Regions from separate parts of the Arsenicicoccus sp. UBA7492 genome, predicted to be linked through region 2. Evidence: predicted binding sites of a transcription regulator. Region 2 holds the regulator's gene; the other holds the start of a gene.
The links. Region 2 encodes HrcA, which represses chaperone genes, less so after heat shock. Its sites were predicted from a motif close to TTNGCACTCGNNNNNNNCGAGTGCNAA; they were not measured.

Region 1 (15,486 bases), on a different contig from region 2:
GACGTCGTGAGCAGCAGGCCCGGCGCCGCGAGCAGGTGGCCCGCGCGACCGAGGAGGTCGGGCGCCAGGCGCGCAAGGTCCGGTCCGTCACCACACCCATCACCTCCGCCCGCTCCGGGAAGGACCGCCGTGAGTCCTGACGACGCCGTGCCGCACGCGATCTCGCTGCCCACCGCCGAGGCCACGCAGGACCTCGGCCGCAGGCTCGCCACGGTCCTGCACGCCGGCGACCTGCTCCTGCTGACCGGCGACCTGGGCGCGGGCAAGACCACCCTCACGCAGGGGCTGGCCGAGGGGCTCGGGGTGCGGGGGCCGATCACCTCCCCGACCTTCGTCATCGCGCGCGTGCACCCCTCCCTCGTCGGGGGTCCGCGGCTGGTGCACGTCGACGCCTACCGCCTCTTAGGGGCGCTGGACTTCGACGACCTCGACCTGGACGCCACCGTGGACGAGTCGGTCACGGTGGTCGAGTGGGGCCACGGGGTCGCTGAGCTGCTGTCCGAGGACTACCTCGAGCTGGAGCTCACCGGCGAGACCACCCGCACCGCCCGGCTCACCGGCCACGGCCGTCGGTGGACCGGTCCGGACGCCCTCGGGGCGGTCCGGGACCCAGTCTGAGCCGTATGACGACCCTCACCGCCCTCGGCCACGAGCGCTTCGTGTCCCTCACGACCTTTCGCCGCAACGGGGAGGGCGTGGCGACCCCCGTGTGGGTGGCCCGCGACGGCGACGCCCTCGTGGTCATCACCCCGGAGGGCACCGGCAAGCTGCGCCGCCTGCGCCGCGACGACCGGGTGACCCTGCGTCCGTGCGACCGGCGTGGTCGGGTGGCCCCGGACGCCCCCACCGTCGAGGCGCGCGCGACCGTCCACGACGACCCCTGGACCGTCCAGCGCGTCATGAGCACCATGACGGCGAAGTACGGCCTGGAGTTCAAGGTCTTCATGCTCGTCGAGCGAATCATCAGGCGCGGCAACCCGGCTCGGCTCGTCATCGAGATCCGTTGAGGTCAAGCGTGCTTGATGTAGCAGGCTGACACCATGCTCAGCCGCCTCGACTTTCCCCCGGTCGGCGACCACCGTCGGTTCGTCGTCGCCATCGGCGTGGACGCGATCGGCAGCGGCGTCTTCATGCCCATCACCGTCCTCTACTTCCTGCGCACCACGGACGTCCCGCTCGAGCAGGTCGGGCTCGCGCTGTCGGTCGCCGCCGCCGTCGCGCTGCCCGTGGTCCTGCTCGTCGGGCACCTGGTGGACCGCTTCGGCGCCAAACGGATCCTGCTGGCCGCCAACGCGATCCAGGCGGTGGGCTATCTCGCCTACCTGACCGTCGACGGCTACCTCGGGGTGCAGCTGGTGACCACGCTCGTCGCCACGGGGCAGGCGGCCTTCTGGGCGTCCTACTCCCCGATGGTCGCCGCCATCACCCGTCCCGGGGAGCGGGAGCTGTGGTACGGCTTCCTCGGCGCGTTGCGCAACGTCGGCTTCGCGATCGGGGGCCTGGTGGCGGGCGTCGCGATCTCCGTCGGCACCCCGGCCGCGTTCCGCGCGATGGTGGCGGCCGACGCGGCGTCATACCTGCTCGCGCTCGTCCTGCTCCTCGCCGTCCCGGCCCACGACCGGGGTCCCGGCGGTGCGCAGCCGGCCGGGGACGCCGATGCGCACGCGGCGGGCGAGCGGTCGGGCGCCTTGGCCGGGCTGTCGATCGTGCTGCGCGACAAGCCCTTCCACGCCCTCATCGTCGCCAACACCGGCTACGCGCTCGCGTGCCTGGCGCTCAACTACGCCATGCCCGTCTACGCCGTCGAGATCCTCGACCTGCCAGGCTGGGTGACCGGCGCGATCTTCACGCTCAACACCGTCATGGTCGGGTTCGGGCAGGGGCTGGCCGTGCGGTCCATGACCGGGCACCGTCGGCACCGGGTCGTCGCCGCCGGGAACCTCGCGTTCGCAGCGGGATTCGTGCTCATGGCTGCGGCCGGGATGCTGCCGGTCGCCGTCGCGGTGACCGGGGTGCTCGTGGCGGCCGCCGTCTACACCGTCGGGGAGCTGCTCGGCGGCCCGGTCCTCACGACCGTCGCGGTGGACAGCCGCCCCGAGCACCTGCGGGGGCGCTACCTCGCCGCCTACCAGCTGTCCTGGAACGTCGCGTCCATCATCGGGCCGGTGGGTTTCTCCTGGCTCCTCGCCCGGGGGCCGCTGCCGGTGTGGGTGGCGCTCACGGTGGTCGCGCTGGCCGGGGTGGCCCTCGCCCCGGTCCTCGGTCGCGCCCTGCCCGTGGCCGCGGCCCGGGTCACCAACGACGCCGGCTGACCGCGCCGGCGCGGCGATAGACTGGCGGGCGTGCTGCTCGCCATCGACACCTCCACCACCGCCATCACCGTGGCGCTGCACGACGGCACCCGCGTGGTCGCCGAGAGCAGCGTCCTCGACGCGCGGGCGCACGGGGAGCTCGTGGCCCCCGGCATCGTGGAGGTCCTGCGGCAGGCCGGCATCGCCGCAGCCGACGTCGACGCGGTCGTGACCGGCACCGGACCCGGCCCCTTCACCGGGCTGCGCGTCGGGATCGTGACCGCGCGGACCTTCGCCCTCGCCCGGGCCGTCCCGGTCCACGGCCTGTGCTCCCTGGACGCCCTGGCCCACGAGGCGGGGCGCGGGGCGCTCGCCGGCGCGGAGCGGTTCGTCGTGGCCACCGACGCCCGCCGCAAGGAGGTCTACTGGGCCGGCTACCGCATCGAGGAGGGCCTGCCCGTGGCCGAGACCGCCCCGGACGTGCGCCGTCCCGCCGACCTCGCCCCGCTGCTCGACGGCCGGCCCGTCGTCGGACGAGGTCCGGCCCTCTATCCCGACCTGCTGGGGCCCGCGGCCGACGGCGCGCCCCTCGACGTCTCCGCCGGGTGGCTCGCCGACCTGGCCGTGCAGCGGCTCGCCCGAGGCGAGTCCCTCGCCGACACCACCCCGCTCTATCTCCGGCGCCCCGACGCCGTCCCCTCCGTCGCCCCCGTCACGGTGGTCTGATGCTGCGCGAGCTGCGCTGGACCGACATCCCCCGCCTCGCCGCGCTGGAGCGCGAGGCCTTCGCCGACGACGCGTGGACCGAGCAGACCTGGTGGGCCGAGCTCGCCGAGCGCCCCCGGCGCGACTACGTCGTCTGGGACGACCTCTCTCGTGGGGGTGTCCTCGCGTATGCCGGGATCGACGCCGCCGGTGACGTGGCGGACGTCATGACGGTCGCCGTGACGCCCGACGCCCGCGGCCTCGGCCTGGGCCGGCGGATGCTCGACGAGCTCGTCGACCGGGCCCACGCACGAGGCGCCGAGGCGCTCCTGCTGGAGGTCCGCGCCGACAACACCGCTGCCCGAGCGCTCTACGACCGCAACGGGTTCGAGACCATCAGCGTGCGGCGGCGCTACTACCAGCCCGGAGGGGTGGACGCCCTCGTGATGCGGCGGCACCTTCCCGGCACACGACCTGATCACCCCGCCACCCAGGGAGAGCCCGCATGACCCGCACCGACGAGCCACTCGTCCTCGGCATCGAGACCTCGTGCGACGAGACCGGCGTCGGGATCGTGCGCGGCGGCACGCTGCTCGTCGACGCGATCGCGAGCAGCGTCGACGAGCACGCCCGCTTCGGCGGCGTGGTGCCCGAGGTCGCGTCCCGGGCCCACCTCGAGGCCATGGTCCCCACCACCGAGCGCGCCTGCCGCGAGGCCGGGGTGCGCCTGGCCGACCTCGACGCCATCGCCGTGACGTCCGGACCGGGCCTGGCCGGTGCGCTGCTGGTGGGCGTGGCCGCGGCCAAGTCGCTCGCCGTGGCGCTCGGGAAGCCGCTCTACGGCGTCAACCACCTCGCGTCGCACGTGGCCGTCGACACCCTGCAGCACGGTCCCCTGCCCGAGCCGACCCTGGCGCTGCTCGTGTCCGGCGGGCACTCCAACCTGCTGCTCGTCCCCGACATCACCCACGACGTCCGTCACCTGGGGCAGACCATCGACGACGCGGCGGGCGAGGCCTTCGACAAGGTCGCGCGCGTGCTCGGGCTCGGCTTCCCGGGCGGGCCGCACATCGACCGTGCCGCCCGCGAGGGCCAGGTGGTGATCGACTTCCCGCGCGGCCTGACCGCGGGCAAGGACATGGAGCGGCACCGCTTCGACTACTCCTTCTCGGGGCTCAAGACCGCCGTCTCCCGCTGGGTGCGGGCCAAGCAGGACGCGGGGGAGCACGTGCCCGTCGCGGACGTGGCCGCGAGCTTCCAGGAGGCCGTGGTCGACGTGCTGACCCGCAAGGCGCTGCTCGCGTGCCGCGAGAACGGCGTCGACGACCTCGTCGTGGGCGGCGGCGTGGCGGCCAACTCGCGGCTGCGGGCCCTCGCCCAGGAACGGTGCGACGCCGCCGGGGTGACGCTGCGCGTGCCGAGGCCGGGGCTGTGCACGGACAACGGCGCCATGGTCGCGGCCCTCGGCGCGCAGATGGTGATGCGCGGTCGGGAGCCGTCCGAGCTGGGCCTGCCGGCCGACTCGTCGATGCCGGTGACGGTCGTCTCGGCCTGACCGTCTCGGCCAGATCGCGTCTGGCTGACCGCGTCAGGATGACTGCGTCAGGCTGACCGGGCCGGCGCCGGCGTCGTCGGCGGCGTTCTCGGCGTCGTCGCACCTACTCGCAGCGGGCGAGGCCGCGCTGCACCTTGAGCTCCACGACCCGCTCGGCCGCACGGTGCACGAGCGCCGCGAAGGCCGGGTCCCGCCGACTCTCCGCCAGCAGCGCGCGCGACATGACGCGGCCGTCCAGGGCGATCCCGGTGACGGCGACGTCGCCGCCCGCGCGGACGAAGCGCACCGCCCGCTCGCCGGTCGGGATGTGCTGGATGGCCTCCGCGCCACCGAGGTCGTCGGTCGCCACCACCCCGTCGTAGCCCAGCCGCTCGCGCAGCACCCCGGTCACCACGGGGCGGGAGAAGGCCGCCTGGGTGGTCGGGTCGATCCTGCGGTAGCGCGCGGTCGACATCATCACCACGTCCGCCCCGGCGGCGATCCCGTCGGCGAACGGCTGCAGGTAGCCGTCGTCCGCCGTCGTCTGGGTGTCATCGATGCCGGTGGCCGAGTGGTCGGTGTTGGCGCGGACCCGCCCGAGCCCCGGGAAGTGCTTGAGCGTGGCGCCGACGCCGGCGGCGTGCAGCCCCGCGATCACGGCCGCCACCGGGGGCGACACGGCCCCGGGCTCGGTGGCGTACTGCCTCGACAGGCCGCCGATGGGCGCGTTGGCGCGGCCGAGCTCCGGCGAGACGGTGTCCGCGACGGGGGCCAGGTTGAGGTTGACGCCGGCGGCGCGCAGCTCGCGCCCGGCGTCGGTGGCCAGAGCGCGCAGGTCGTCCGGCGGCAGCGCGGCCTGCTCCACCGCGGACGGCAGGCGTCGGAAGCCGGAGCCCTTGAGCTGCTGGACCTGACCACCCTCCTGGTCGGCGGCGACGAGCAGGTCGAGCTCGTGGCCGGCCCGGTCCGCCGCCGCCTGGAGGCGGCGGCTCACCTCGGCGACCTGCCCACGGTCCCGCCACCCGCCGATGAAGAAGGCGTTGCCGATCGCCTGCCCCGCGATCACGCGGCGGGCGTCGTCCTCGCGCCCCCGGGTGACCCCGACCATGACGAGCTGCCCCACCCGCTGCTCCGGGGTGAGCCCGTCGACGATGCCGGCGGCGCAGGAGGCCTGGGCCGTATGCCGGGAACCGCCCGCGGCCGGGGCCGGCGCCGGTGCTGCCGGGGCGCCGGGTGCGGTGGTCGCGGAGCCCGACGAGGAGGCCGCGCGACGCGGCAGGCCGGTGACGTCGAACGAAGGAACGTCACCCCCGCGGGTCGAGCCGGTGGCGGTCGGGGTGCTGGATCGCCCGGGACCGGCTCCGGCGCCGTCCGTGGACGCGCCGGTCGGACCCTGCGCGGTGGGTGGGGTGGCGCAGCCGGCCGTGACGGTGAGGGCAGCGGCCAGGAGGAGGGCGGGGGTGCGGGTGACGTGCGGGGGCATCAGGTCCGACGGTACCCGGGGAGGGGCTGGCACGCGCGGCGTGCTTGGGTGGCGGCAGGATGGGGCGCATGAGCCGCGTCTACGTCCTCGGGTCCCTCAACGTCGACCTCACCACCACCGTGCACCGCCTGCCCCGGCCCGGCGAGACGATCGTCGGCGGGTCGACCCGGCGCACGGCTGGCGGCAAGGGCGGCAACCAGGCGATTGCGGCGGCGGCGACGGGTGCGGAGGTCGTCATGGTCGCGGCCATCGGTGGGGACGAGGCGGGCGCGGCATACCGAGATCGACTGCAGGACAGGATGATCGACGTCTCCCACGTCCGCGTCGTGGAGGGAGAGCCGACCGGTCACGCGTTCATCACCGTGGACCTCGAGGGAGAGAACGTCATCGTCGTCAGCCCCGGCGCCAACGCCGAGCTGCTGCCGCACCACATGGGGGTGCTCGACACGATGGCGGCGGGCGACGTGCTGCTGGTGAGCCTCGAGGTGCCGATCGAGACGGTGGCGGCGGCGGTGCAGCGGGTCTCGACCAGGGACATCCGGGTGGTGGTCAACGCCGCGCCCTACCACCACCTGCCGGTGGACGTCGTGGAGGTGGCGGACCCGCTGGTCGTCAACGAGCACGAGGCGCTGGAGCTGGCCGACGACGGGGCCTTCCCAGCGTCGCTGCTCGTGACCTTCGGCGCGGCCGGGGCGTCCTGGATGGGCGTCGAGCACCCCGCCACACCGGTCCCGCCGGAGGACGTGGTGGACACGACCGGCGCGGGGGACGCGTTCTGCGGGGCGCTGGCCGCGCACCTGGCCCTGGGGGCGACGCACGAGGAGGCGGTGGCCGGCGCGCTGCGGGCGGGCGCCGACGCGGTGCGGCACCGGGGCGCCCAGCGCGACGCGCTGCTCTGAGCGGTCGAGCCCAGCACCGCCCAGCACCGCCCAGCACCGCCGCCCAGGGCCGGACGGCCGTGCAGCCTCAGCCGGCGTCGATCGGGACGACGTGCAGGGCGACCTGCCGGCCCGTCTGGCGGGTGAGGACCAGGATGGCGCGTCCGGTGCCCTTGAGCTTGAGGGAGCGCCGCAGGCGATCCGGGTCGAGGTCCACCCCGCGCTTCTTGAGCGTCAGGTCACCGATCGAGCGCTCGCGGCACCACGCGCGGATCGCCTTGTCCTGCAACGGGATCTCGTCGAGGATGCGGTAGGCCCGGGCCCACGGCACCGCCACCGGTCCCCGGTCCGCCGACCGCACGTAGCCCACGCCGCCGTCCAGCTCGGCCCCACCCGTGAGGGCCTCGAGGGCGCCCACCAGCCCGGCGCGGATCACGGCCCGGTCGGGCTCGTGCAGCAGGTCGCCCCGGTCGCTCCCCGGCGCGGGGCGGTCCGTGGGCACGTCGGCCTCGGTGACCAGGTGCGCGGACCACGGCGTCTCCGTGTCGCCGTCGAGGACCAGCGCGGAGCGTCCGGCGGACCGGACCGCCGAGCCCCACCACAGGACGCACTCCACGACCTCGCCGCGCCACGAGACCCACTGCGCCTCGGTCCCGTCGGGGCGGGCCGCGTGCGGGAACGCGGGTGACAGCTTGGCCCCGGCTGCCTCGACCCGGCCGGCGAGGTCCTGCACGAGCTCCCACGACGGGGCCAGGTCGTCCAGGCGGAAGGTCCTGCGGGTGCGTCCGGTCGCGTCGGCGACCCCGGGGGTGCGCCGGGCCGGGTCGAGCCAGACGGCCGTATGCCGGTCCGCGCCGACCAGGGAGTCGGCCACCTCCTCCGCGCGGGCGCACCGCACCTGCGGGGCAGGGGCGGCCGGGGGCCTGACCACGCCGGCGAGGTTGTGCGCGGCGAGCTCGGCGGTGACGGGGTCGGCGTCCACGGCGAGGACCTCGAGCCCGGCGTGCGCCATGGCGGCGGCGTCCAGACCGAGGCCGCACCCCAGGTCGTGGACGGTGCGGACCCCGGCCGCCGCCAGGCGCTCGGCGTGCTGCTGCGCCACGACGGGGCGGGTCGCCTGCTCCAGGCCGTCGGGGGTGAGCAGGAGCCGGTCGACGGCGTCTCCCAGCTTGGCGCGGCCGCGCTGGCGCAGCCGGCTCTGGGTGAGCACCGCCGCGACGAGCTCGGGGGAGTGCCCCTCGCGGCGCAGGGCGGAGGACGTGGCGAGCGAGCGGGCCTCGTCATACACCGGCAGTCCCCGGAGGAGGGCGAGCCCCTCGGGGGAGGTGAGCGCACGGGTGGTGGCGAGATCCATGGCGCCATCCTCTCCCACCGCCAGATCGACCGGCCTCGGTCACAGCCGCCTGGGGAACGACGGCCGGTCGACGTGACCGCCGGGGGTAGGTCCGCGCCGCGCTGGCACTCGACTTGACCGAGTGCCAGCGGCTTCCTAGATTGTGGGTTAGCACTCTCGGCAGGCAAGTGCTAAGGGTCGACCCCCGCGACGGCGACCCGGACGCACCACCACGCGCCGGAGTCCATCATCTGTCCACTCTCGACATTCCCGAAGGGGAGGTCACCACAGTGTCGGTTTCCATCAAGCCGCTCGAGGACCGCATCGTCGTCAAGGCCGTCGAGGCCGAGCAGACCACGGCGTCCGGTCTCGTCATCCCGGACACGGCCAAGGAGAAGCCCCAGGAGGGCGAGGTCCTCGCCGTGGGTCCCGGTCGCATCGACGACAAGGGCAACCGCGTCCCCGTCGACGTCGCCGTCGGCGACAAGGTCATCTACTCCAAGTACGGCGGCACCGAGGTCAAGTACGGCGGCGAGGAGCTCCTGATCCTGAGCGCCCGCGACGTCCTCGCGATCGTCGGCTGACGCAGCACCGATTTCTCTGGGAGCCCCGGCCCGAGCCTTCGCGGCTGGGGGCGGGGCTCTCGTCATACCTCTAGACAGACAAGGAAGCTCATGGCCAAGACGCTTGAGTTCAACGACGACGCGCGCAAGTCCCTGGAGCGCGGTGTCGACGCCCTCGCCAACGCGGTGAAGGTCACGCTCGGCCCCAAGGGCCGCAACGTCGTGATCGACAAGAAGTGGGGCGCCCCCACCATCACCAACGACGGCGTGACCATCGCCCGTGAGGTCGAGCTGGACGACCCCTACGAGAACCTCGGCGCGCAGCTCGCCAAGGAGGTCGCCACCAAGACCAACGACATCGCCGGTGACGGCACCACCACCGCGACCGTCCTCGCGCAGGCCATGGTCAAGGAGGGCCTGCGCAACGTCGCCGCCGGGGCCGCCCCGGCCGGTGTCAAGCGCGGCATGGACCAGGCCGTCGACGCCGTGTCCGAGCGCCTGCTCGCCAACGCCCGCGAGGTCTCCGGCAAGTCCGAGATCGCCGCGGTCGCCTCGCTCTCCGCGCAGAACGAGGAGGTCGGCACGCAGATCGCCGAGGCCTTCGACAAGGTCGGCAAGGACGGCGTCATCACCGTCGAGGAGTCCTCCACCGCTAGCACCGAGCTGGAGTTCACCGAGGGCATGCAGTTCGACAAGGGCTACATCTCCCCCTACTTCGTCTCCGACCCGGAGCGCATGGAGGCCGTCCTCGAGGACGCCTACGTGCTCGTCAACCAGGGCAAGATCTCGGCCATCGCCGACGTCCTGCCGCTCCTCGAGAAGGTCGTGCAGGCCGGCAAGCCGCTGCTGATCATCGCCGAGGACGTCGACGGCGAGGCGCTGTCCACCCTGGTGGTCAACAAGATCCGCGGCACCTTCAACGTCGTGGCCGTCAAGGCGCCGGGCTTCGGCGACCGCCGCAAGGCCATGCTCGCCGACATCGCCGTCCTCACCGGTGGCCAGGTCGTCGCCGAGGAGGTCGGCCTCAAGCTCGACCAGGTCGGCCTCGAGGTCCTCGGCCAGGCCCGCCGCGTGGTCGTCTCCAAGGACGACACCACGATCATCGACGGCGCCGGCGACGCCGGCGCGGTCGACGGCCGCGTCTCCGAGATCAAGGCCGAGATCGAGCGCACCGACTCCGACTGGGACCGCGAGAAGCTCCAGGAGCGTCTCGCCAAGCTCGCCGGTGGCGTCTGCGTCATCAAGGTGGGTGCCCACACCGAGGTCGAGCTCAAGGAGAAGAAGCACCGCATCGAGGACGCGATCTCCGCGACGCGCGCCGCGATCGAGGAGGGCATCGTCGCCGGTGGCGGCTCCGCCCTCGTCCACGCGGTCCGCGCTCTCGACGACCTCCACCTGGAGGGCGACGAGCTGACCGGCGCCAACATCGTGCGCAAGGCCGCGGCCGAGCCGCTGCGCTGGATCGCCGAGAACGCCGGGCTCGAGGGCTACGTCGCCGTCTCCAAGGTCGCCGAGCTGGAGCCGGGCAACGGGCTCGACGCCGCGACGGGGGAGTACGTCGACCTGGTCAAGGCCGGCGTCATCGACCCGGTCAAGGTCACGCGTTCCGCCCTGCGCAACGCCGCGTCCATCGCCTCGATGGTCCTGACGACCGACACCCTCGTGGTCGAGAAGCCCGAGGAGGAGCCTGCCGCTCCCGCCGGTGGTCACGGCCACGGGCACGGTCACTGACCTGACCCGACGCGACCTGACCTCACGCCAGGCCGTATGCCGCGAAGGCCGCCCGCCCCGATCGGGGTGGGCGGCCTTCGCGCGTGGTGAGGGGGGTCAGGCGATCGCGATCGCGGTGCTGGCGGCGTAGTGCGACTCGCGCTCGTCCTCGGTCATGCCGCCCCAGACGCCGTAGGGCTCGCGCACCCGCAGGGCGTGCTCGCGACACTGGCCCAGGACGGGGCAGGCGATGCAGACCGCCTTGGCCGCGCCGTCCCGGTTGCGCCGGGCGGGGCCACGCTCGCCCTCGGGGTGGAAGAACACGTCGGGGTTCTCCCGGCGGCATGATCCCTGCAGCTGCCAGTCCCACTGATCGGCGACGGGTCCCGGGAGGCGGCTGATCTCGGCCATGGTGTGCTCCTGTGCAGAGATGCGGCGACGATGACCGAGGATGTCACGCAAGTCACACGATGCAAGCACTTCGCATAATGATCAAACGTATGACATACTCACGAGTAACCTGAGGTGACCCATGAGCCCTAGCCAGCGACGTCGCGTGGTGGCGGGGGCGTGCTGCTGCGACAGACCGTACCTGCGTGAATGCGCCTGCGGCAAGATGCGGCAGGCGTAATCCACGTCGCCTTCTCGCCCCTTGGGCATCCGGTGGGCCCGACCGGATAAATATTCGACACACAATGTGAAATCGTGGCAACGCAGTGTCAATTTCGTGCCGGTCGGGTGGAGTCGAGGTGACCAGCCGGTGGCCGCCCGCGGTCGGGGGCGACCCTGGGGATCGTTGCACCTGGTTGACAGGTCGACAGGGGTCGGTCAGCGTGACGGCGGATCGGACGGCCCCGTTCGGCGACGAGGATGGGTACATGGACATGGCTGCTAGCACCGGCGCACCTCGGCGTCCCAGCGGGTTCGAGAGCCTGACGGTGGCCGTGGTGGCCGAGATGGTCGGGGTGGCCCCGTCCACCCTGCGCACCTGGGCCCGGCGCTACGGCCTCGAGCCGTCCGGTCACCGGTCGGGTCTGCACCGTCGCTACTCCGAGACCGACGTGGCGCGCCTGCGCTTCATGCGCGCCCTGACCCAGTCCGGCCTGACCTCGCGGGACGCCGCCCGTCGCGCCCTGGACGCCACGACGGAGGAGCTGGCCGCCAGCTCGAACCCCACGCACCCCGGGGAGGGGGAGGTGTCCCTGGTCTCCGGGCGCAGCGACGCGACCGCGCTGCGGGGCGGCTACCTCGGCCGCGGCGCCCAGGTGGGCGAGGTGGCGGCTCCCGTCATGACCCTGCTGGGGACCTTGGGCAACGGCGACGCGCAGGGCAGCACGGCGCTCCTGCGCCTCGCGCAACGCGACCTCGGGGCCGCCCGCACGTGGGACGAGCGGGTGCTGCCCGCGCGCAACGCGGCCTGGATGCTGGCGCCGGTCGCCCAGGGGCGTGCGGACGCCATGCTGGCCTCCGCCACGGCGGGGGCGGTCGGCGACATACGGCTCCGACGCAGCCCTCGCAACCTCCGCCCGGTGCACGTCGTGTCCCTGCCCGGCCTCGACGACCCCGCCGCCCGCCTCCTGCTGCGCGCCGCCCTGGCCGAGCGGTCCATCGCCGTGAGCGACCTCTCGCTGGAGGGGTCGGCCAGCAGGGCCGCCCGCGTCCTGGGTGAGGGGATCGAGGGGGTGCTGGTCGTCTACGTCGGGGAGGGTGCGGTCGCCGCCCAGGTGGCCGGCCGGCTGCGGCAGTCCGCGCGGTCGGGCGACCAGGTCTACTGGGGCGAGGGCTGGCTGCACTGGCCGGGGCAGGAGGCCACCATGGCCGACGTCGTGCGGGCGGTCGAGGGCAAGTGCTGCGCCCCGTCGGGGTGACCTTGCTGAGCGTGATGGCCGGTGTGCGCACCGACATCGGCGGCACGCATGCGGGGGACGGGCAGTCGCTCGCGGTCACGCTTCTGGGCTGCATGGGTAGTGTCGGTTCTCTGGGGGGACGTTGCGACCGGTTCGGTGATTTACCTGCACCTGGACGCTTTTGTGAGCCAAGATAACTCTTGGTAATTGACTTGACCCGACCGGAGGCAGGGATGACGACCGTGATGGTGTGCGACGACGCGCCACTCACCCGCGAGGTGATGATGCGCCGGATCGGCTCGCTGCCCGGCGTGACCCGGGTCTGCGGTGCCTCCTCCGGCGAGGAGCTCTTGGCCAAGTACGCCACGGAGCAGCCGGCGCTGACGCTCACGGACCTGCGCATGCCCGGCATGGGGGGACTGGACGCCGTCAAGCGGCTGCTCGCCCTGCGCCCCAGCGCGCAGATCATGATGATGACGCTGGCCGAGGACATCGACGGTGTGGCGCGGGCCCTGGCCTACGGCGCCAAGGGCTATGTCATGAAGGACTCCACCCGCGAGGAGCTGGCCGTCGCGCTCGCGCCCTTCATCGGTGAGGCGATGCCGCGATCGGGCGGGGCCGGGCGCCCCGGGGTGACGGCGACCCTCACCGCCCGCGAGCTCGAGGTGCTGCGCGGGATGAGCCAGGGGCACAGCAACGCCGAGATCGGCGCCGAGCTGTACCTCACCGAGGACACGATCAAGACCCACGCCCGACGACTCTTCCGCAAGCTGGACGCCTCGGACCGTGCTCACGCGGTCGCCATCGCCTACCGCACCGGCCTGATCAGCTGACCTGACGCGCTGGGTGGCTCTGGGCAGGGCCAGGCGGCTACTCTGAGGGAACAGGCACGCCGTGAGGCGGCCTTCGCCGTGTCCACGACCCGCCCGACGAGGGGCCGGTCGTCGCTCCCCGAGGAGGTGCCGATGAGCGTCCCCGACGCCCGTGATCAGCGGCACCTTCACGTCTACGGAGCCGACCCCGCCGACCGCGGCCGGGGACCCGGCGCAAACCGGCCCACCGAGGACGTAACGTCCGGGGTCGCCGCACCGATGTCACCCACGGGTCCAGCCATGCGCTCGGCCGACGTCGTGTCGGCTGCCGCCCAGGGCGAGCCCGCCGCTCTGCAGGCGCTGCTGACCGACGTCCGACGCATCGCCTTCCGCTACTGCCGCGCGCGCCTCGGGGGTCTCCCCGCCGGTGTGCAGGCCGCCGATGACGCAGCTCAGGAGGTGTGTGTCGCCGTGCTCCGATCGCTGCCGCGCTACGAGGACCGTGGTGCCCCCTTCGAGGCCTTCGTCTACGGCATCGCCTCCAACAAGGTCGCCGACGCCATGCGGTCGAGCCTGCGCGGACCCGAGCCGACCGACGAGCTCCCCGACGAGATCGACCTGGACGCCGACCCGCTCGACACGGTCATCGCGGCGGAGCGCTCCTCCGACACCTGGGCCATGCTCGACCGGCTGGGGGAGACCCAGCGCGAGATCCTGACCCTGCGCGTCGCGGTGGGCATGACCGCCGACGAGGTCGCCGCCTCCCTCGACATGACCCCGGGAGCGGTGCGCGTCGCCCAGCACCGCGCCCTCACCCGGCTGCGCGCCATGATGGCCGGCCCGGCCGGCGGGGGAGGATCCCGATGAACCACCGACCCGACGGCACGCCCCAGCCCTCGCTGCGCCTCGTGCGCGACGACGACGAGCTCGTGCAGCAGATCGCCGACCGTCGCGAGACCGTCGAGCACGACGACCCCGTCCTGGCCATGCTCGAGGGCTGGGCCACCGAGATCGACCAGGACCTGCCCGAGGACCTGGCCGAGGGCGCGCCCCGACCGCTCCCCTCCAGGCGCACCGTCATCGTCACGCGGGCGGGTGTCGCGGCCAGCGTCGCCGCCGTCGTCCTGTCGGGCGTCACCGTCGCCGCCGCGGCGAGCGAGGGCGGCCTGGCCGGCTTCGTCAGCAAGGTCGAGCGCGGCGTCGAGAAGGGCGTGGCGGCCCCCCGGCCCGCGGACGCTGCCGTGCTCGCCACCGCCGACGCCACGAGCCACGGCCCGGACGGTCACTCCGTGCGCACGGCCCTCAACCTCGCCTCGCAGCGGCTCAAGGCCGGCGACCGCGACGCCGCCGCCGCCGTCCTGAGCCTCGTCGAGGACCAGGTCCGCCGTGACCCGTCGCTCCTCGGCGAGGGCGACCACGCGCTGCTCGCCGCGGTGCGCCAGGACCTGTCGGGGTCCGGGTCCGGCGACGACGGCCTGGTGCTGGCGGATCCGCCGCGCACCGCTGCGGCGTCCGCGTCGCCCACGCGTCCCGGGACCCGCTCGCCCGACCGGTCGGGCACCGGGTCGTCCGCGGCGGGCCCCGTCACCACGCGCCCCTCCTCGTCACCGAGCACCTCGCCGACGAGCACGCCGACGCCGACGACGACCCCGTCGTCGCCGAGCCAGAGCCCCAGCCCGTCGTCGCCGCGCCCGACGACCCAACCCACGCAGCCGACCACACCGACCACGCGGCCGACGACGCCGACCACCCGGCCCACGTCTCCCACCACGTCGCCCACGTCTCCGAGCGCCCCCTCGACGAGCCTCCCGCTGCGACCGCCGAACCCGACGCCGTCCGTGACTGGCACGGGGACGCCGCGTGTCGAGTCGCGCACACCGGCCTCCGGCCGCACCCGCACCTTCGGCACCACGCAGCAGCGCACACCGGCCCTCGACCGGTCGACGAGCCTGACGGGTGCGCCGTCGGGCGGCCAGAGCGGCGACCAGCCCTGAGTCGGTGACGCGGGGAGGCGCCGGGCTGTCGGCATACGAGCCACGGCGTCCCCGCCGATAGACTTGTGGCATGAGCCTCGAGGAGACCCGCGCCGTGCCCGACAAGTTCGCCACCCTGGGGCTCACCTATGACGACGTGCTCCTCCTGCCCGGGGAGACCGACGTCATCCCCAGCGAGGTCGACACCACGACCCGCCTGACCCGCGAGCTGTCCATCCGCATCCCGCTGGTCTCGGCGGCGATGGACACCGTGACCGAGGCCCGCATGGCCATCGCGATGGCCCGCCAGGGAGGCCTCGGCATCCTGCACCGCAACCTGTCGATCGAGGACCAGGC
Region 2 (15,486 bases):
TATCGCCGCCGCTGACCGCTCCGCCGGCGGGGTGCAGGGTGTGCGCTGCCTGGGGGACACGACCAAAGGTGACCCGTCGGGTCAGCCCTGGCGCCTGTGACGGACGTTTGATCGATCACGGCGCCCCGGCAGGTCACTTCGTGTCGGGTCGGGTCGGGGCGCGGTCTGGGCGTGAGTCGGGGCGCGCGTCGAGGGCCGAGGACGGGGCACGGGCCGGGGCACGGGCCGGGGCGCGGGTCCGGGGCGCGGGTCCGGGGCGCAGGTGCCGGGTCGGGGCCGAGGGCGGGGCGCGGGGTGGCGGTCAGCGGACCTGGGTGAGCGCCAGGACGCAGGAGTCGCCGACGCGGCGATAGCCGACTCGCTGGTAGAGGCGGCTCGACGCGGGGGAGTCGAGGTCGGTGTAGAGCAGGCAGCGGTGGCCGGCGCGACGCTGCAGGGCGCTGACGGCGGCGACGGTGGCGGCGGCATACGCGTGGCCGCGCTGCTCGGGCGGGGCGTAGACCCAGGAGATGCGGGAGACGCCGCCGTGGGGGCGGGACGCGTGGGTCATGGCGACGGGCTCGCCGTCGACGTCCCAGACGCGCATGTCGCCGCGGGACACCCACTGCTGCAACGGGAATCGCGGCGGCGCCTCGGTCCCGGTCTCCTCGAGGTAGGCCCGCGCCCAGGTGTCGAGGAGCGGGATGTCCGACTCGCGCGCGGCACGCAGCTCGCCCGGGACGCCCTCGGGGTGGCGCGGCGGGCGGGGGAGGTCGTGCATGCCCTCGCGCCGCACCACGCGGATGTGACCGCCGGACTCGAAGGCGATCGTCTCGGCGAAGGCCAGCGCGCCCGTGACCAGCCCGCCCACGCGCTCGACGTGCAGCCCGTCGGCCAGCACGCGCCGGGCGATGGCTCGCGCGACGTGGGTGTCGACCGTCGCCACGTGGAAGGGGCGCGGTGGGGTGTGCATCGCGAGGGCGGTGACGCGGCCGTCCCGCTTGGCCCAGTACCACTGGGAGCCGGGGTAGTCCGCGGGGGACTCCAGCGCGTGGGCGAGCGTCGTGGCGACGACCGAGTGGATGACGGGGGCGGCGGCGACGCGAGGGGCCGACACCTGCTGGAAGTCGCGACCGGCGGTGGTCCGCGCCACCGTGATGCCCCTCGCCGTACCCCGCTGCATGAGGGTCACTGTGTCACGCGCGGCGAGCCGGCGCCCACCCTCAGCCGGACCGCTCGCTCGTGAAGGCGAGGGTGACGGTCTCGCCGATCCGGCGGTAGCCGAGCGCGTGGTAGATCCCGTTGCTGGTGGGGTTGGCCAGGTCGGTGAGCAGCATGCAGCGGTGGCCGTGCTCCTGCTGGTGCCGCGACCAGGCGGCGACGACGGCGCTCGCGTAGCCGTGGCCCCGGTCCGCGGGCGGGGTCCAGGCGCCGCTGATGCGGGTGACCCCACCGGACGGCTCGGTCGCGTAGCACATGGACACCGGCCGCCCGTCGACCTCCCACAGGGCCGTGCGTCCCTCGAGGACGTGCGGGGAGGGGTCGGGGGGTGGCGGCTCGCTCGGCCCGTGGGCCTCGCGGTGGAAGTCCTGCAGCCAGCCGCGGACCAGGTCGAGATCGGCGGGTATGGCGGGCCGCAGCCGTCCCGGGACGGTGAAGGGCAGGTGCGGCGGCCGGGGCAGGTCGTACATCCCCAGGTCCATCACCACGTCGGCGTCGAGGTCCTGGTCGGCGCACCACCAGTCGCTGAAGGCGAACGCCCCCTCGCGCAGGCCGCCGACGCCGTCCACGGGACGTCCCCGCGCCGCGAGCTCACGGGCGACGCTGACGGCCAACAGCGGCGAGGACAGCGGGAGGTGCGGCGGGTAGGGCGGCGTGTGCATGGACACCCCGACGATCCGTCCGCCGCGCCGCAGCTCGATCCACCACGGGTCGGGGATCCGGCCCGGGTGGCGCCGCGCGATGAGCACGTTGCTCGCCAGGATCGAGTGGATGACGGGCTCGGACTCCATGAAGTCCCCGGCGTCGCGAAGGAACTCGTCGGGGTCCCTGGTGATGCGGACCGTGATGGGGCTCGTGTGCGCCATGGGCCCAGCCTCTCAGGTCGACCCAGGCGGGGTCGGAACCCTCAGGCGCATGAGACGGCACGAGGCGCGATCGGGGCGGGGCGGGTCAGGTCAGGTTGGGACGGGGTGGGGTCAGGGGAGTGGCGCGCGCCAGGTCAGGGTGGGATCAGGGGAGTGGTGCGCGCCCGGTCCGGGCGGCGATCGACACGAGGTCGGCGGCGGCGCCTCGCAGCGGGTCGCGGCGCCATACGGCCCGGAGCTGTCGCTCGAGGGTGAAGCCCTCGGTCGGCACGACCGCGAGGTGACCGTCGTGCACGGCGTCGGCGACCGCCAGCAGGCTGAGGACGGCGGGAGCGGTGCCGGTCACGGCGCTGGCCCGGACCGCGGCGTTGCTGGACAGCTCCAGGGCCGGGCCGCAGGGCTCCAGCGGTGAGAGGGCCGCGTCGAGCGCCTCGCGGGTGCCCGAGCCGCGCTCCCGGGTGACGAGCGGGGTGCCCGCGAGCTCGGCGGCGCCGACGGGGGAGGTGCGCTCCATCCACGGGTGGTCCAGGCCGATGACGAGGGCGAGCTCGTCGCGGGCCACCACGGTGCTGGGCAGGTCGTGGGGCGGCTCCGGGCCCTCCACGAAGCCCAGCTCGACTGCACCCCGGCGGACCTGGTCGATCACCACCGTGGAGTTGGCCACCGTCATGCCCGCCAGCAGCCTCGGGTGGTGACGCCGCAGCTCGGTGAGCCAGGTGGGTGCCAGGTGCTCGGCCACGGTCAGCGACGCGGCGATGCGCAGCTCGGGGATGCTCTGCCCCTGCAACGCCTCGATGGCCTTCTCGAGCCGATGCGTGGACGCGAGGATCTCGCGGGCATGCTCGACGAGCATGACCCCCGCGGGGGTGAGCTGGGCGCCCTGCGGCCGGCGGACGACGACCCGCTGCTGCAGGTCGCGCTCGAGCCGCCCCACCAGGCGCGACGCGTTGGGCTGGGCCATGCCGATCGCGCGGGCGCCGGCGCCGAGGCTGCCCTCGTCGTGCACGGCGACCAGCAGCTCCAGGGCCTTGAGGTCGGGCATCACCCTGTCGTCATATCACATTGATATGACGGGGTGCAGGACTGGGGGCTGCCGCTCACCCGTCCGCCCGGCCAGGCTGGCAGCATGACCACCGCTGCCGGCCGCGCCACCCCTGCCGGCCGCGCCACCCCTGCGGTCATCCCCGCCCGACACGCACGCCGCCCTCACCCCGCCCGGCGCGCACCACGTGTCCTCCGCACGGGCCCCGTGCCCGGGCTCGCCCTGTGCTCCGTCGTGGTGATCCTCGCCCTGCTGGTCAACCACCTCGTGCCCGTGGTGTCCCCGCTCCTCGTCGCGATCCTGCTCGGCGCCGTGCTCGCCAACGCCTGGCCGCTGCCCACCGCGCTCGCGCCCGGCCTCGCCGTCGCGGCCAAGCCGCTGCTGCGCGCCGGGATCGTGCTGCTCGGGCTGCAGGTCGTCCTGGGTCAGGTCCTCGGGCTCGGCTGGGGGATGATTGCCGTCGTCGTGGCCGTGGTGGGGCTGGGGATCGCGTCGACGCTGGCCTACGGGCGCCTGCTGGGGGTCCCCGCGGGCCTCACCCTGCTGGTGGCCTGCGGCTTCTCGATCTGCGGCGCCGCGGCCGTGGCCGCCGTCGACGGGGTCGTGGACGCCGAGGAGGAGGACGTCGCGACCGCCGTCGCCCTGGTCGTCGTCTGCGGCACCCTGATGATCCCCGTCGCGCCGCTGGTCGTCACCGCCCTCGGGATGGGCCCGTATGCCGGGGGTCTGTGGGCCGGCGGCTCGATCCACGAGGTCGCCCAGGTCGTGGCGGCGGGCGGCGCCATCGGGGGAGGCGCGCTCGCGGCCGCCGTCATCGTCAAGCTCACCCGCGTGCTCATGCTCGCGCCCGTCATGGCGACCATCTCCTGGCGGCGACGCCGGGCCCTGGCGGCCGCAGGCGGACGCGCTGACGGGGGACGGCTGCCGCCGCTGGTGCCGGTGTTCGTCCTGGGGTTCGTGGCGATGGTGCTCGTGCGGTCCTTCCTGCCACTGCCGGCGCCCGTGCTCGACGGTGCTCGCCAGTTGCAGACGGTCCTGCTGACGGCGGCGATGTTCGCCCTCGGCTGCGGCGTCCGGCTCGGCCTCGTGCGCCAGGTGGGCGTCCGGCCGTTCGTCCTGGCGGCGCTGTCGACGGCGACGGTGGCGCTGGTCTGCCTCGCCGGCGTCACCCTCGCCACCTGACCGGTGGCGCCAGGTGGTTGCTCGCGGTGAGGGGGGAGGAGCCGTTCGTGCCCTCTCACGGCTCGACGGACGGGGGAGGTCAGGCGTCGATGATGTCGCCGTTGCGGGGCAGCCACGGACGACCGTCGACGGGGTGGCGGAAGGCCATGGGCAGGCCCCGCGCCTGCTCCCAGCGCGTCGACGAGCTGACCTGCAGGTGCAGGTGCGGCTGGGTGCTGTTGCCGGAGTTGCCGCACTGCGCCAGGACGTCGCCGGCGCGCACCGGGTCACCCGCCGCCACCCGGATCGACCCGCGCCGCAGGTGCGCCAGGAGCACGACCGGGCCGCCGTCGCCGAGCGCCAGCACCACGTGGTTGCCGGCGATCCCGGCGGCGCCCGCCCGCACGCGCCGGCCCTGCGTCAGCAGGTAGCCCACCAGCAGCAGCTGCGATCGCCGCGCCTCGTGGTCGGGTTCGCCGTCGTGCACATCGACGACGGTCCCGTCGACCGGGGCCATGACGGCGGCGCCGAACCCGTGGAAGACCTCGGGCCGCTCCGTCGCCAGGGCCGTGCGCCAGCTCCACGGCCCCGAGCGTCCGCGCGCGTCGACCGGGACGAGGTCGATCGCGTGGGACGAGCCGAACGCCTGGGTCCCGTGGCTCGGCACCCGGTCGGCCGGGCTGTTCTGCACGAGCCACCGACCCCGCACGGGGAGGTCGAGCACGGTCGTCGCTGCGGATGCGCCGTCGAGGTCCACGCGTCGAGCCTGGCACAGCCGCGCCACCTGGCGGTCGCCTGACGGGGGCGGGCGCGGTCGTCATACACAATGGGCCGTATGCCGAGCGCCCTGCCCGAAGGACTGCCCGCCCCCTCCGACGGAACGCTCCCGAGCACCGCGCTGGACCGTCTGGGGCTGGGCCCGTTCGGCATCTACGTGCATGTGCCGTTCTGCCGAGTCCGTTGCGGCTACTGCGACTTCAACACCTACACCCTGACCGAGCTCGGCACGCCGGGGGCGAGCGTCGGGTCCTACGCCGACACCGTCCTGGCCGAGCTGGACCTCGCCAGGCGGGTGCTGGGCGAGGACGCGCCGGCCGTCGAGACGGTGTTCGTCGGCGGGGGCACCCCAACCATGCTCGCGGCCGAGGACCTGGCCCGGATCGTCGAGGGGATCGGCGAGCGCTTCGGCTACACCGGCGACGTCGAGATCACGACCGAGGCCAACCCCGACACCGTCGACGAGCACTACCTGGACTGGATCGCCGCTCGCGGCTTCTCGCGCGTCAGCCTCGGCATGCAGTCCGCCGTCCCGCACGTCCTGCGCACCCTCGACCGCACCCACGACCCCCTCAACGTGGAGCGTGCGGTCAAGGCCGCCCGCGCGCACGGGCTCGACGTCTCGCTCGACCTCATCTACGGCACCCCCGGCGAGTCGCTCGAGGACTGGCGCACGTCGCTGGAGACCGCGATCGCGCTGGAGCCCGACCACGTCTCGGCCTACGCCCTGGTCGTGGAGGAGGGCACCAAGATGGGTGCCCAGGTGCGGCGCGGCGAGGTCGCGCTGCCGAGCGACGACGACGAGGCCGACAAGTACGAGCTGGCCGACGGCCTCCTGCGGGCGGCGGGGTACGGGTGGTACGAGGTGTCGAACTGGGCCCGCGGCGAGGAGCACCGGTGCCGCCACAACATCGGCTACTGGAGCGACGGCGACTGGTGGGGCGCCGGCCCCGGCGCGCACAGCCACGTCGGCGGCGTCCGCTGGTGGAACGTCAAGCACCCGAGCGCCTATGCGTCGCGCCTCAACGGCGGCCAGTCCCCGGCGGCGGCGCGCGAGCTCCTCAGCGCCGAGCAGCAGTACGACGAGCGGGTGCTGCTCGGCATACGGCTCGTGGACGGGCTGCCCATCGACGACCTGGACGAGACCGGCCAGGAGGCCGTGGCGGGACTGATCGCCGACAGCCTCGTCGACGGGGGCGCGGCGCTGCGGGACCGCCACCTGGTGCTCACGCTGCGCGGACGCCTGCTGGCGGACACCGTGGTGCGGCGGCTCCTCGGCGTCTGACCTGCCCCGGCCAGGGTCTGATCAGGGTCGGATCAGGGTTGGTTCTGAGGTCCTCGAGGGATCCGACCTGGGCAGACTGGAGTCCGAAGGGTCGAGCGGCACGTCGCCGCGCCGACCACGAACCACACGGAGGGGACCATGAGCACCGACGACCAGTTCCGCAACGACCGCGAGATCCCGAGCTACCCGCAGGCCGGGTCGACCGGTCAGGGCGCGAGCCCGCAGGGTGGCTACCAGCAGAGTGGCTACCAGCAGAGTGGCTACCAGCAGGGCGGCTACCAGCAGGGACAGTCCGTCCACGGCAACGCCGCCCCGCTCAACCCCGAGTACGAGCGGCAGCTGGTCTGCGCGGCGCACTGGTCGCCCATCGCCTCGGTGCTGCTCGGTGGCCTCACGTTCTTCGGCCCCGTGATCGTCCTGCTCGTCGGGGGCGGGCGCAGCCGCGCGGTCCGGGAGCACTCGATCGATGCGCTGAACTTCCAGATCACCGTCTGGATCGCCACGGTGGCCGTGGTCCTGATCTCGCTGCCGCTCATGATCGTGCTGGTCGGCTTCGTCACGATCTGGCTGGCCGGGCTCCTGCCGCTGGCGGCCCTGGTCGTCCACGGGCTGGCGGCGATCAAGGTGTCGGCGGGCGAGCCCTACAGCTACCCCTTCACCTGGCGCATCATCACGTAGCAGCGCACCCTGGTGCGGTCGTCGGGCTGAGGCAGCGGCCCGGCAATGGAGTTGGACGGGCCGGCGCGGTGAGCGACCATGGAGGAGCACCCCGTCCGACGCTGCTCCGGGTTGCCCCCACCGCACGTCATACGACCGGAGACCCCGCATGCATCCCGACGCCCCCGTCCAGGCGACACCACTGCCCGACGTGGACCGCTCCCGAACCCGCACGATCCTCACCGTGCTGGTCCTCGCGACCTTCGTCGTGATCCTCAACGAGACGATCATGACCAACGCGATCCCGCGCCTCATGCGGGAGTTCGACGTGACCGCGTCCACCGCCCAGTGGCTGTCGACGGTGTTCATGCTGACCATGGCCGTGGTCATCCCCGCGTCGGGCTGGCTCATGGAGCGGCTCGCGACCCGGCGGACCTTCGCCCTGGCGATGGTGCTGTTCTCGATCGGGACCGCCGCCTGCTTGGTGGCACCCACCTTCGCGGTGCTGATCGGCGGGCGCGTCGTGCAGGCCTGCGGCACCGCGATCATGATGCCGCTGCTGATGACCACGCTGATGAACCTCGTGCCCGCCCACGAGCGCGGCAAGGTCATGGGCAACGTCACGCTCGTCATCTCGGTGGCGCCCGCCATGGGGCCGGCGGTCTCGGGGGTGCTGCTGCAGCTGGGCTCGTGGCGGCTGATCTTTGCCGTCGTGCTGCCGATCGCCATCGGTGCCCTGGTCGTCGGGCTCCGCTCCCTGGTGGACCTCGCCGAGCCGGGGCACAGCGACCTCGACCTGCCGAGCCTCGCGCTGTCCGCCGTCGGCTTCGGCGGCCTCGTCTACGGCCTCAGCGGTTTCGGCGAGGGCGCGTCCCACGGCGGGGCGTCCTCGGGCCTGCCGCCGTGGGTGTTCGTGGTCGTCGGTCTCGTCGCCATGGCCGTGTTCACGCGACGCCAGCTCGCCCTGCAGCGCAACGGCACGCCCCTGCTCGACCTGCGCACCCTGTCCCACCGCACCTTCACCATCGGCCTGGTCCTCATGGTGCTCTGCTTCATGGGCCTGATGGGCACCGTGATCCTGCTCCCCATCTATCTGCAGGAGGTGCGCGGGATGTCCTCGCTGTCCACCGGTCTGCTGATGATCCCGGGCGGCCTGGCGATGGGCCTGCTCGGCCCGCAGGTGGGCAAGGCCTACGACCGGTATGGCGCCCCCCGGCTCGTCGTCCCCGGCGCCGCCGGCCTGGTCGCGGGGCTGGTCATGCTCGCGCTGCTCGCACCCGTCGTGGCGCCCTGGGGCGTCCTCGTCCTGCACGTCCTCATCAGCGTCTCGCTGGCGCTGGTCTTCACCCCCGTGTTCACGGCGTCGCTCGGCGTCCTGCCCCCGCACCTGTATCCCCACGGCTCGGCGATCCTCGGCTCGCTGCAGCAGGTCGGGGCCGCGGCGGGCACCGCGACGACGGTGGCCGTCATGGCCTTCATGACCGCGCGTGCCAGCAGCGGTGGTGCGTTCGCGAACGACGCCCTGATGAGCGGCGTCCAGGGCGGCTTCGCGGTCGGCGCGGTGCTGGCCGTGCTGGCGCTCGGGGCGGCGACCCTGGTCCGCACCCCGCGGCCATAGGGGTCGCGAGCACGGCAAACGGCCGCGACAGCCGACGCGCTCAGCGGGTGCGCAGGGCCGGCAGCTTGGTGCCCGCGACCTGCCGCTCGTCGAGCACCGAGCGGCGGAAGCGGTAGAGGCGCGCCGGCCGACCGCCCGTGCCCGAGGACACCGACCCGGTCTCCTCGACCAGGGCCTGCTGCTCGACGAGGCGGCGGAAGTTCTGCTTGTGCAGCGCCTGGCCCGCGAGCGCCTCGACGCACGACTGCAGCTCGCCGAGGGTGAACTCGGGTGGCATGAGCTCGAACACCACCGGGCGGTACTGGATCTTGGCCCGCAGCCGTGCGAGGCCCGTCGCCAGGATGCGGCGGTGGTCGCCGATCATCCGCTCCCCGGGCACCAGGTCGTCGTCCGGCAGCCGCCAGGCGCCGCGCGCCTCCGGGACCAGGCCGACCTCGTAGAGCAGCTCGTAGCGCTGCAGCGCCAGGTCGGGCAGCCAGGCGTGGCCGCCGCGGCCGAAGGTCAGGTCGCAGCGGTGCCGCCGGGCCGTGCGGTCGGCGGGTGATCCGGCGGCGCCGACCCAGTGCGTCAGCTGCGGGGCGATCACCTCGTCGACGAGGCGGGTGCCGTCCCGCTGGTCCTCCCACGGCAGCAGCGCGTAGGCGTCGTACCAGTCGGTCTCCTCGGACGTCATGGACGTCGTGGACGTCATGGACGGAGCGGACCCCGTGGCCGCGTCGCCTCCCTCGGTCGCTGCGGCGCCCTCGGCTCCGGCGGTCGTCAGGCCGAGGTAGGAGATGGAGATCCGGCGGCCACTCGTGTCGTCGAGCCCGCGGTCGTGGTCGGCGAAGGTGTACAGCTGCTCGACATACCCGAGCTGTCTGCCGGTCTGCGAGGCGACCCAGGAGCGCAGGCCGGCCTGCAGGGACGGCTGACCGGCCTCGAGGGGGCCGGCCGGGAGGGCGGGTATGCCGGGGGCCGGCGGGGGAGCCGTGAGGACGCGCGGTCGCCCGGACACGACGGCCACCACGACGGCGACCAGCTCGACGGCGAGCTGCTCCTGCTCCTCACCCACGCGTGACCTCCTGCTGGCCGCTCGCGTGCTGGTCGTCGTCGAGCGGGACGGTGACGAAGTCGATCAGCTCCTCGACGCTGGCCAGCAGGGTCGGCTCCAGATCGGCGTACGTGCGCACCGTACCCAGGATCTGCTTCCACGCCCGCGCGATGTCCGCCTGGGAACGGTGCGGCCAGCCGAGGTGCGCGCAGATCCCGTGCTTCCAGGAGGTGCCACGGGGGATGACGGGCCACTGCTCCAGGCCGAGCCGCTCGGGGCGCACCGACTGCCACACGTCGACGTAGGGGTGCCCGAGGACCTTGACGAACCGCGAGTAGCCGGGGACCCGGCGGGCCTCCTCGACGATGCGCGCCTCCTTGGTGCCGGGCACGAGGTGGTCCACGAGGACGCCCATGCGACGGTCACGGTCGGGGGCGAAGTCCTTGATGACCGCGGCCAGGTCGTCGACGCCGTCGAGCATCTCCACGACCACGCCCTCGATGCGCAGGTCGTCGCCCCAGACCTTCTCCACCAGCTCGGCGTCGTGGCGGCCTTCGACGAAGATGCGCGACCCGGTGGCGACGCGGGCGGGGGCGCCGGCGACGGCGACGGATCCGGAGGCCGTGCGCGAGGAGGCCTGGCGGGCCTCGGCGAGGCGGGCGTTGCTGCCGCTCTTGTCGGGGACCAGCGTGACCGGGCGCCCGTCGACCCAGAAGCCGGGGCCCATCTCGAAGCCCCGGGTGCGGCCCTTGCGGTCCTCCAGGTGGACGACGTGGACGCCACCGGCCTTCTCGACCCGCACCACGGCGCCGACCCAGCCGGACTCGACGTCCTCGACGACCAGGCCACGGGTGGCGGGGACCGCCTCCGAGCGCCCACGGCGGGGAGCCTTCCAGTCGCCCGAGAGGACGTCGGTGCCGTATCGGTCCGCCACGGGGGCCTCCTGCTTCTGCCTGTTGCTGGCGCGACGGGTCGTGCTCGAGACCCGCCCCGACGCGGTCGTCGGACGGTGCTGAAGGCTAGCCCGAGGACCGGCGGAGTTCGTCGTGGCGCGCCACCCGGCGTAGAATTGGCACTCGCCCCACCCGAGTGCCAACCAGCGAACGTGAGGAGGTCGACGATGAGCGACGGACGCCGCCTGCAGGTCCTGCGGGCCATCGTGCAGGACTACGTCGCGACCTCCGAGCCCGTCGGCTCCAAGGCGCTGCTCGACCGGCACCAGCTCGGCGTCAGCGCGGCGACGGTCCGCAACGACATGGCCGCGCTCGAGGAGGAGGGCCTGATCTGCGCCCCGCACACGAGCGCGGGCCGCATCCCCACCGACGCGGGCTACCGGCTCTTCGTCGACCAGCTGTCCGAGATCAAGCCGATGTCGCCGCCCGAGCGCGCGGCCATCGCCGAGTTCCTCGCGGGGTCGGTCGACCTCGACGACATCGTCGACCGCACCGTGCGGCTGCTCGCCAGCCTTACCCACCAGGTCGCGGTGATGCAGTACCCCTCGCTCACCCGGTCGTCCGTGCGGCACGTCGAGCTGGTCCCCATCGGTGGGCCGCGGCTGATGGTCGTGCTCATCGTGACGACGGGTCGGGTGGAGCAGCGCGTCGTCGACGCCGGCCGCGACCTCGGCGACGTGGACGGCGAGCGCCTCGTCTTCGACCTGCGCGGACGGCTCAACGGCCTCGCCGCGGGCCGCCCGTTCCCGGAGGTGGCGCCCGCGCTCGCCGGGCTGTCCCAGGGCTTCGAGGTGGCCGACCGCCCGGCCGTCGAGGCCGTCACCACGGCGCTGGCCGAGATCGTCGTGGAGGAGCGCGAGGAGCGGGTGGTGCTCGCCGGCACCAGTAACCTCGCCCGCCGCTCCGAAGACTTCCCGACGTCGCTGCGCCCGGTCCTCGAGGCGCTCGAGGAGCACGTCGTGCTGCTCGGCCTGATCGACGCCATGCACGACGACCCGGCCCGCCCCGCCGTGGCCGACTCGGACCTCGTCTCGGTGCGCATCGGCAGCGAGCTCTCGCACGCCGGTCTGGTGTCCACCTCGGTCGTGTCGACCGGATACGGTGCGGGGCCGGACCTCGTCGCCGGGCTCGGGGTCCTCGGCCCCACCCGCATGGACTACCCCACGACGATGGCGGCGGTGCGGGCGGTTGCGGCATTCGTCTCCCGGTCCCTCGGTGGCTAGCCACCGGGCGTCGGCGGGTGCGGCGCACCCGGCCGGCTCGGCCCGCCCCGTCGTCCCCGTCCCCCCGATCGCCCCAGCACCCCACGTCACTCTCGCCAACCACTCCGTCAGGCAAGGACTTTCGTGAACGACTACTACGCAGCCCTCGGGATCGAGCGCGGCGCCAGCGCCGAAGAGATCAAGAAGGCCTACCGCCGGCTCGCGCGCAAGCTGCACCCGGACGTCAACCCCGGCCCCGAGGCCGAGGAGGAGTTCAAGCGGGTCTCGCAGGCCTACGACGTGCTCGGCGACCCCGCCAAGAAGCAGGCCTACGACATGGGCGCGGACCCCTACGCCAGCGCCGGTGCGGCGGGCTTCGGCCAGGGCTTCACGTTCAGCGACATCATGGACCAGTTCTTCGGCGCGGGGGCGGGTGGCGCGGGCGGTCGTGGACCCCGCTCGCGCGTGCGACGCGGCCAGGACGCGCTCGTGCGGGCGGACGTCGACCTGCGCACCGCGGTCTTCGGCGACACCCACGAGCTCACCCTCGACACGGCCGTCGAGTGCGGCACCTGCCACGGCGACGGCTGCCAGCCCGGCACGTCCCCGCAGACCTGCTCCTCCTGCCAGGGCCGCGGCGAGGTCCAGCAGGTCCAGCGCAGCTTCCTCGGCCAGATCATGACCTCGCGCCCCTGCGGCGTGTGCCAGGGCTACGGCACGGTGATCCCCAACCCCTGCTTCGAGTGCTCGGGGGAGGGGCGCGTGCGCACCCGCCGGTCCGTCTCCATCAAGGTCCCGGCCGGCGTCGACACCGGCACGCGGATCCAGCTGCGTGGCGAGGGCGAGGTCGGCCCGGGCGGCGGCCAGCCCGGCGACGTCTACGTCGAGATCGTCGTGACGCCGCACCCGACCTTCCAGCGCAACGGCGACGACCTGCACTGCACCCTCGACGTGCCGATGACGGCCGCGGCCCTCGGCTCGACGATCACGCTGGACACCTTCGACGGCGCCCACGACGTGCACGTGCGGCGGGGGACGCAGTCCGCCGACACCGTCACGCTCGACGACCTCGGCGTGACCCACCTGCGGGGCGGCGGTCGCGGCGACCTGGTCGTGCACCTCAACGTCACCACGCCCACCCGCCTCGACTCCCGCCAGGAGGAGCTCCTGCGCGAGCTCTCCGAGCTGCGCGGCGAGGAGAACCCCGACGCCCACGTCACCTCCCTCGACAAGGGGCTGCTCGGCAAGCTCCGCGACGCCTTCCGCTGAGCCGATGACGGCGCCGCTGTTCCTCCTGCCCGCCGGGTCGCTCGGGTCCGTGACGCCAGGGTCGTCCGTGCTCGTGGACGGCGCCGAGGGGCGGCACGCCTCCGGGTCGTTGCGCCTGCAACCCGGCGAGCCCGTGCTGCTGTCCGACGGGAGCGGGGCCGAGGTGGCCGGGTCGGTCTCCTCGGTCGCGCCGGGAGAGATCACGGTGAGCGTCGAGACCGTATGCCGTCCTGACGCCCCCACGCCGCGCTTCGTCCTGGTGCAGGCGCTGGCCAAGGGCGATCGCGACGAGCAGGCGGTGGAGTCGGCGACCGAGCTCGGCGTCGACGAGGTCGTGCCGTGGGGTGCCGCGCGGTCGATCGTGCAGTGGCGCGGCGACCGGGCTGCCAAGGCCCACCGCAAGTGGGAGCAGGTCGTGACCGCGGCCACCAAGCAGTCCCGACGGCACCGCACCCCGGTCGTCGCCCAGCACGTCACGAGCAAGCAGCTGGCTGCACGGCTGGCCTCCACCTCGCTGGCGCTGGTGCTGCACGAGGACGCGACGACGTCGGTCAACGACGTGGAGCTGCCCTCGTCCGGTGAGGTGATGGTCGTGGTCGGCCCCGAGGGCGGGATCTCCGCCGACGAGCTGGCGGCGTTCGAGGAGGCCGGGGCGCGCGTCATACGGCTGGGGCCGCACGTGCTGCGGTCTTCCAGCGCCGGCCCGGCCGCCCTCGCGGTGCTCCTCGCACGCGCCCGCTGGTGACCTACCTCAGGTGGTCATCCGCCTGGGCTCGCACGGCAGGTCGATGTGTCCAACTCAGGCTGATCCCGGAGATCGCCGACCGCCGGTATGCCGACACGCCCGCGCGGCGTGGGCGGGTGGGTTCGGCCACCGTCATGGGTGGTGGAGTCCACCCGATCCTCACGCGTGGGTGGCGGCGAGGTATCGGGTGGGTTCGGCCACGGTCATGGGTGGTGGAGTCCACCCGATCCTCACGCGTCGGGTGGCGGTGAGGTATCGGGTGGGTTCGGCCACGGTCATGGGTGGTGGAGTCCACCCGGTCGTGAATGCGTCCGTGTTGACCGAGGTCGGCACGGCCCGTCTGGCGTCGCCGCATCCGCCTGGGTTCGTCACACCAGCCTGGTCTCGTCACATCCGCCCGGCGTGCGAAGTCGGGCTGATGTGACTACCTGAGGTAGGTCAGCGGACGGTGAAGGTGCGGGTGGCTCGGCCGAGGTCGCGCTGGCCGTCGGCGGGGCTGGGCGCCCACACCTGGAGCTGGTAGCTGCCGGCCGCGAGCCGGCCGAGGTCGACGCGCCAGGTGCCGCGCGTCGGACACGCGATGGAGGCGGTGGTGTGGCCCGAGCGGACCGCCTTGCCGGCGCGCGTGAGGGAGTAGGACACCGAGCCCTCGAAGGCGCACGCCTGCCCGGTCGCCACGACCGGTCCCGCCTTGAGCGCCGCGCCCGCGCCGGGGGAGTCGATCCACACCGCCGCCAGCTCGCTGGTCTGGGCGACCCCGGCCGACCGGGAGTAGGTCTTGCTGGTGGGGAGGGTCCCGAGCACCCGGCCGTCGGGGGAGCGGAACCGGACCGGGAGGTTCTTGCCCGTGGCGGCGGTCACCGTCCACACGACGGATGCCGTGCCGATGCGCGCGGTGGCGTCGTCGACCGTGCGGGTCGGTCCGTCGAGGGTCACGTCGATCGCGCCCGCGCCCACCTTGACGTCCGTGACGGTGCGCTCGCCCCACACGTTGAGGTAGCCGCGCGACCCGGCCTCGCGCATCGCGACGTTGGCGGCCGTCTCGGCGCGCTGCTCGGTCGAGCCCGATCGCTGCGCGGGCACGAACTCGCGGAACAGGCGCAGCCGCGGCGTCGCGGCACCGCCGCCCTCGCGGACCTGGGTGCCGTCCCGACCCAGGAAGTAGACGGGCAGGGCAGCCCGTGACGGTGCCACGGACCGGGCGGCGACGTCTGGTGCGGCTGACGACGGGGCTCCGGCGGTGGTGGCGTCGACCGGTGCGGGCGTCCCGGCCTGCTCCGAGCCGGCCCCGTCGGTGCCGGCTGACGGCGTCGCGGACGAGGTGGTGGACGTGCCGGAGGCCGCGGGCGTCGTGGAGCCCGCGCTGCTGGAGGCGCTGGCGGCTCGGGACACCTGCGAGCTGGTGGTCTGCTGCGCGCACCCGGACAGTGCCACGGCGACCGACGCGGCGACCGCGGCCGTGGACATGGTGGACAGGACCTGGCGGGACGTCGTGCTCGTGCTGGTCACGTCGAGCTCCTTCGCTGACGACGACGGGGTTGCTCACAGTGTCACCCACGTCGGGGCCCCGCACCACGGCGCCCCGCCGACGGATGCTCGCCCGGCCGGGGCGGGGGTCCCTGGCTAGGCTGGCCGCATGACCCCACGTGACCCTGACTGCCTGTTCTGCAAGATCGTC

Region 1: groES (co-chaperone GroES) is a predicted target of HrcA. The motif match lies at 8,347-8,373, and genes of this name have one in related genera.

What each region holds. Positions count from the first base shown of each region.
Region 1 covers NZ_DLOE01000025.1:92,995-108,480, forward strand. Annotated here, with positions in the region: gene B4E97_RS07135 (alpha/beta fold hydrolase) at 1-140, shown strand, start outside; gene tsaE (tRNA (adenosine(37)-N6)-threonylcarbamoyltransferase complex ATPase subunit type 1 TsaE) at 130-618, shown strand; gene B4E97_RS07145 (PPOX class F420-dependent oxidoreductase) at 624-1,007, shown strand; gene B4E97_RS07150 (MFS transporter) at 1,041-2,312, shown strand; gene tsaB (tRNA (adenosine(37)-N6)-threonylcarbamoyltransferase complex dimerization subunit type 1 TsaB) at 2,343-3,017, shown strand; gene rimI (ribosomal protein S18-alanine N-acetyltransferase) at 3,017-3,505, shown strand; gene tsaD (tRNA (adenosine(37)-N6)-threonylcarbamoyltransferase complex transferase subunit TsaD) at 3,502-4,551, shown strand; gene B4E97_RS07170 (glycoside hydrolase family 3 N-terminal domain-containing protein) at 4,655-6,013, opposite strand; gene B4E97_RS07175 (ribokinase) at 6,082-6,912, shown strand; gene B4E97_RS07180 (class I SAM-dependent methyltransferase) at 6,980-8,245, opposite strand; gene groES (co-chaperone GroES) at 8,515-8,808, shown strand; gene groL (chaperonin GroEL) at 8,899-10,518, shown strand; gene B4E97_RS07195 (WhiB family transcriptional regulator) at 10,615-10,908, opposite strand; gene B4E97_RS07200 (MerR family transcriptional regulator) at 11,382-12,365, shown strand; gene B4E97_RS07205 (response regulator transcription factor) at 12,578-13,177, shown strand; gene shbA (RNA polymerase sigma factor ShbA) at 13,310-14,023, shown strand; gene B4E97_RS07215 (hypothetical protein) at 14,020-15,150, shown strand; gene guaB (IMP dehydrogenase) at 15,221-15,486, shown strand, end outside.
Region 2 covers NZ_DLOE01000048.1:62,346-77,831, forward strand. Annotated here, with positions in the region: gene trmB (tRNA (guanosine(46)-N7)-methyltransferase TrmB) at 1-15, shown strand, start outside; gene B4E97_RS14490 (GNAT family N-acetyltransferase) at 302-1,162, opposite strand; gene B4E97_RS14495 (GNAT family N-acetyltransferase) at 1,203-2,066, opposite strand; gene B4E97_RS14500 (LysR family transcriptional regulator) at 2,212-3,108, opposite strand; gene B4E97_RS14505 (YeiH family protein) at 3,193-4,290, shown strand; gene B4E97_RS14510 (M23 family metallopeptidase) at 4,370-5,026, opposite strand; gene hemW (radical SAM family heme chaperone HemW) at 5,105-6,331, shown strand; gene B4E97_RS14520 (DUF4870 domain-containing protein) at 6,470-7,009, shown strand; gene B4E97_RS14525 (DHA2 family efflux MFS transporter permease subunit) at 7,158-8,606, shown strand; gene B4E97_RS14530 (NUDIX hydrolase) at 8,647-9,660, opposite strand; gene B4E97_RS14535 (DUF3097 domain-containing protein) at 9,653-10,573, opposite strand; gene hrcA (heat-inducible transcriptional repressor HrcA) at 10,760-11,815, shown strand; gene dnaJ (molecular chaperone DnaJ) at 11,939-13,063, shown strand; gene B4E97_RS14550 (16S rRNA (uracil(1498)-N(3))-methyltransferase) at 13,068-13,808, shown strand; gene B4E97_RS14555 (Gmad2 immunoglobulin-like domain-containing protein) at 14,247-15,317, opposite strand; gene B4E97_RS14560 (histidine triad nucleotide-binding protein) at 15,445-15,486, shown strand, end outside.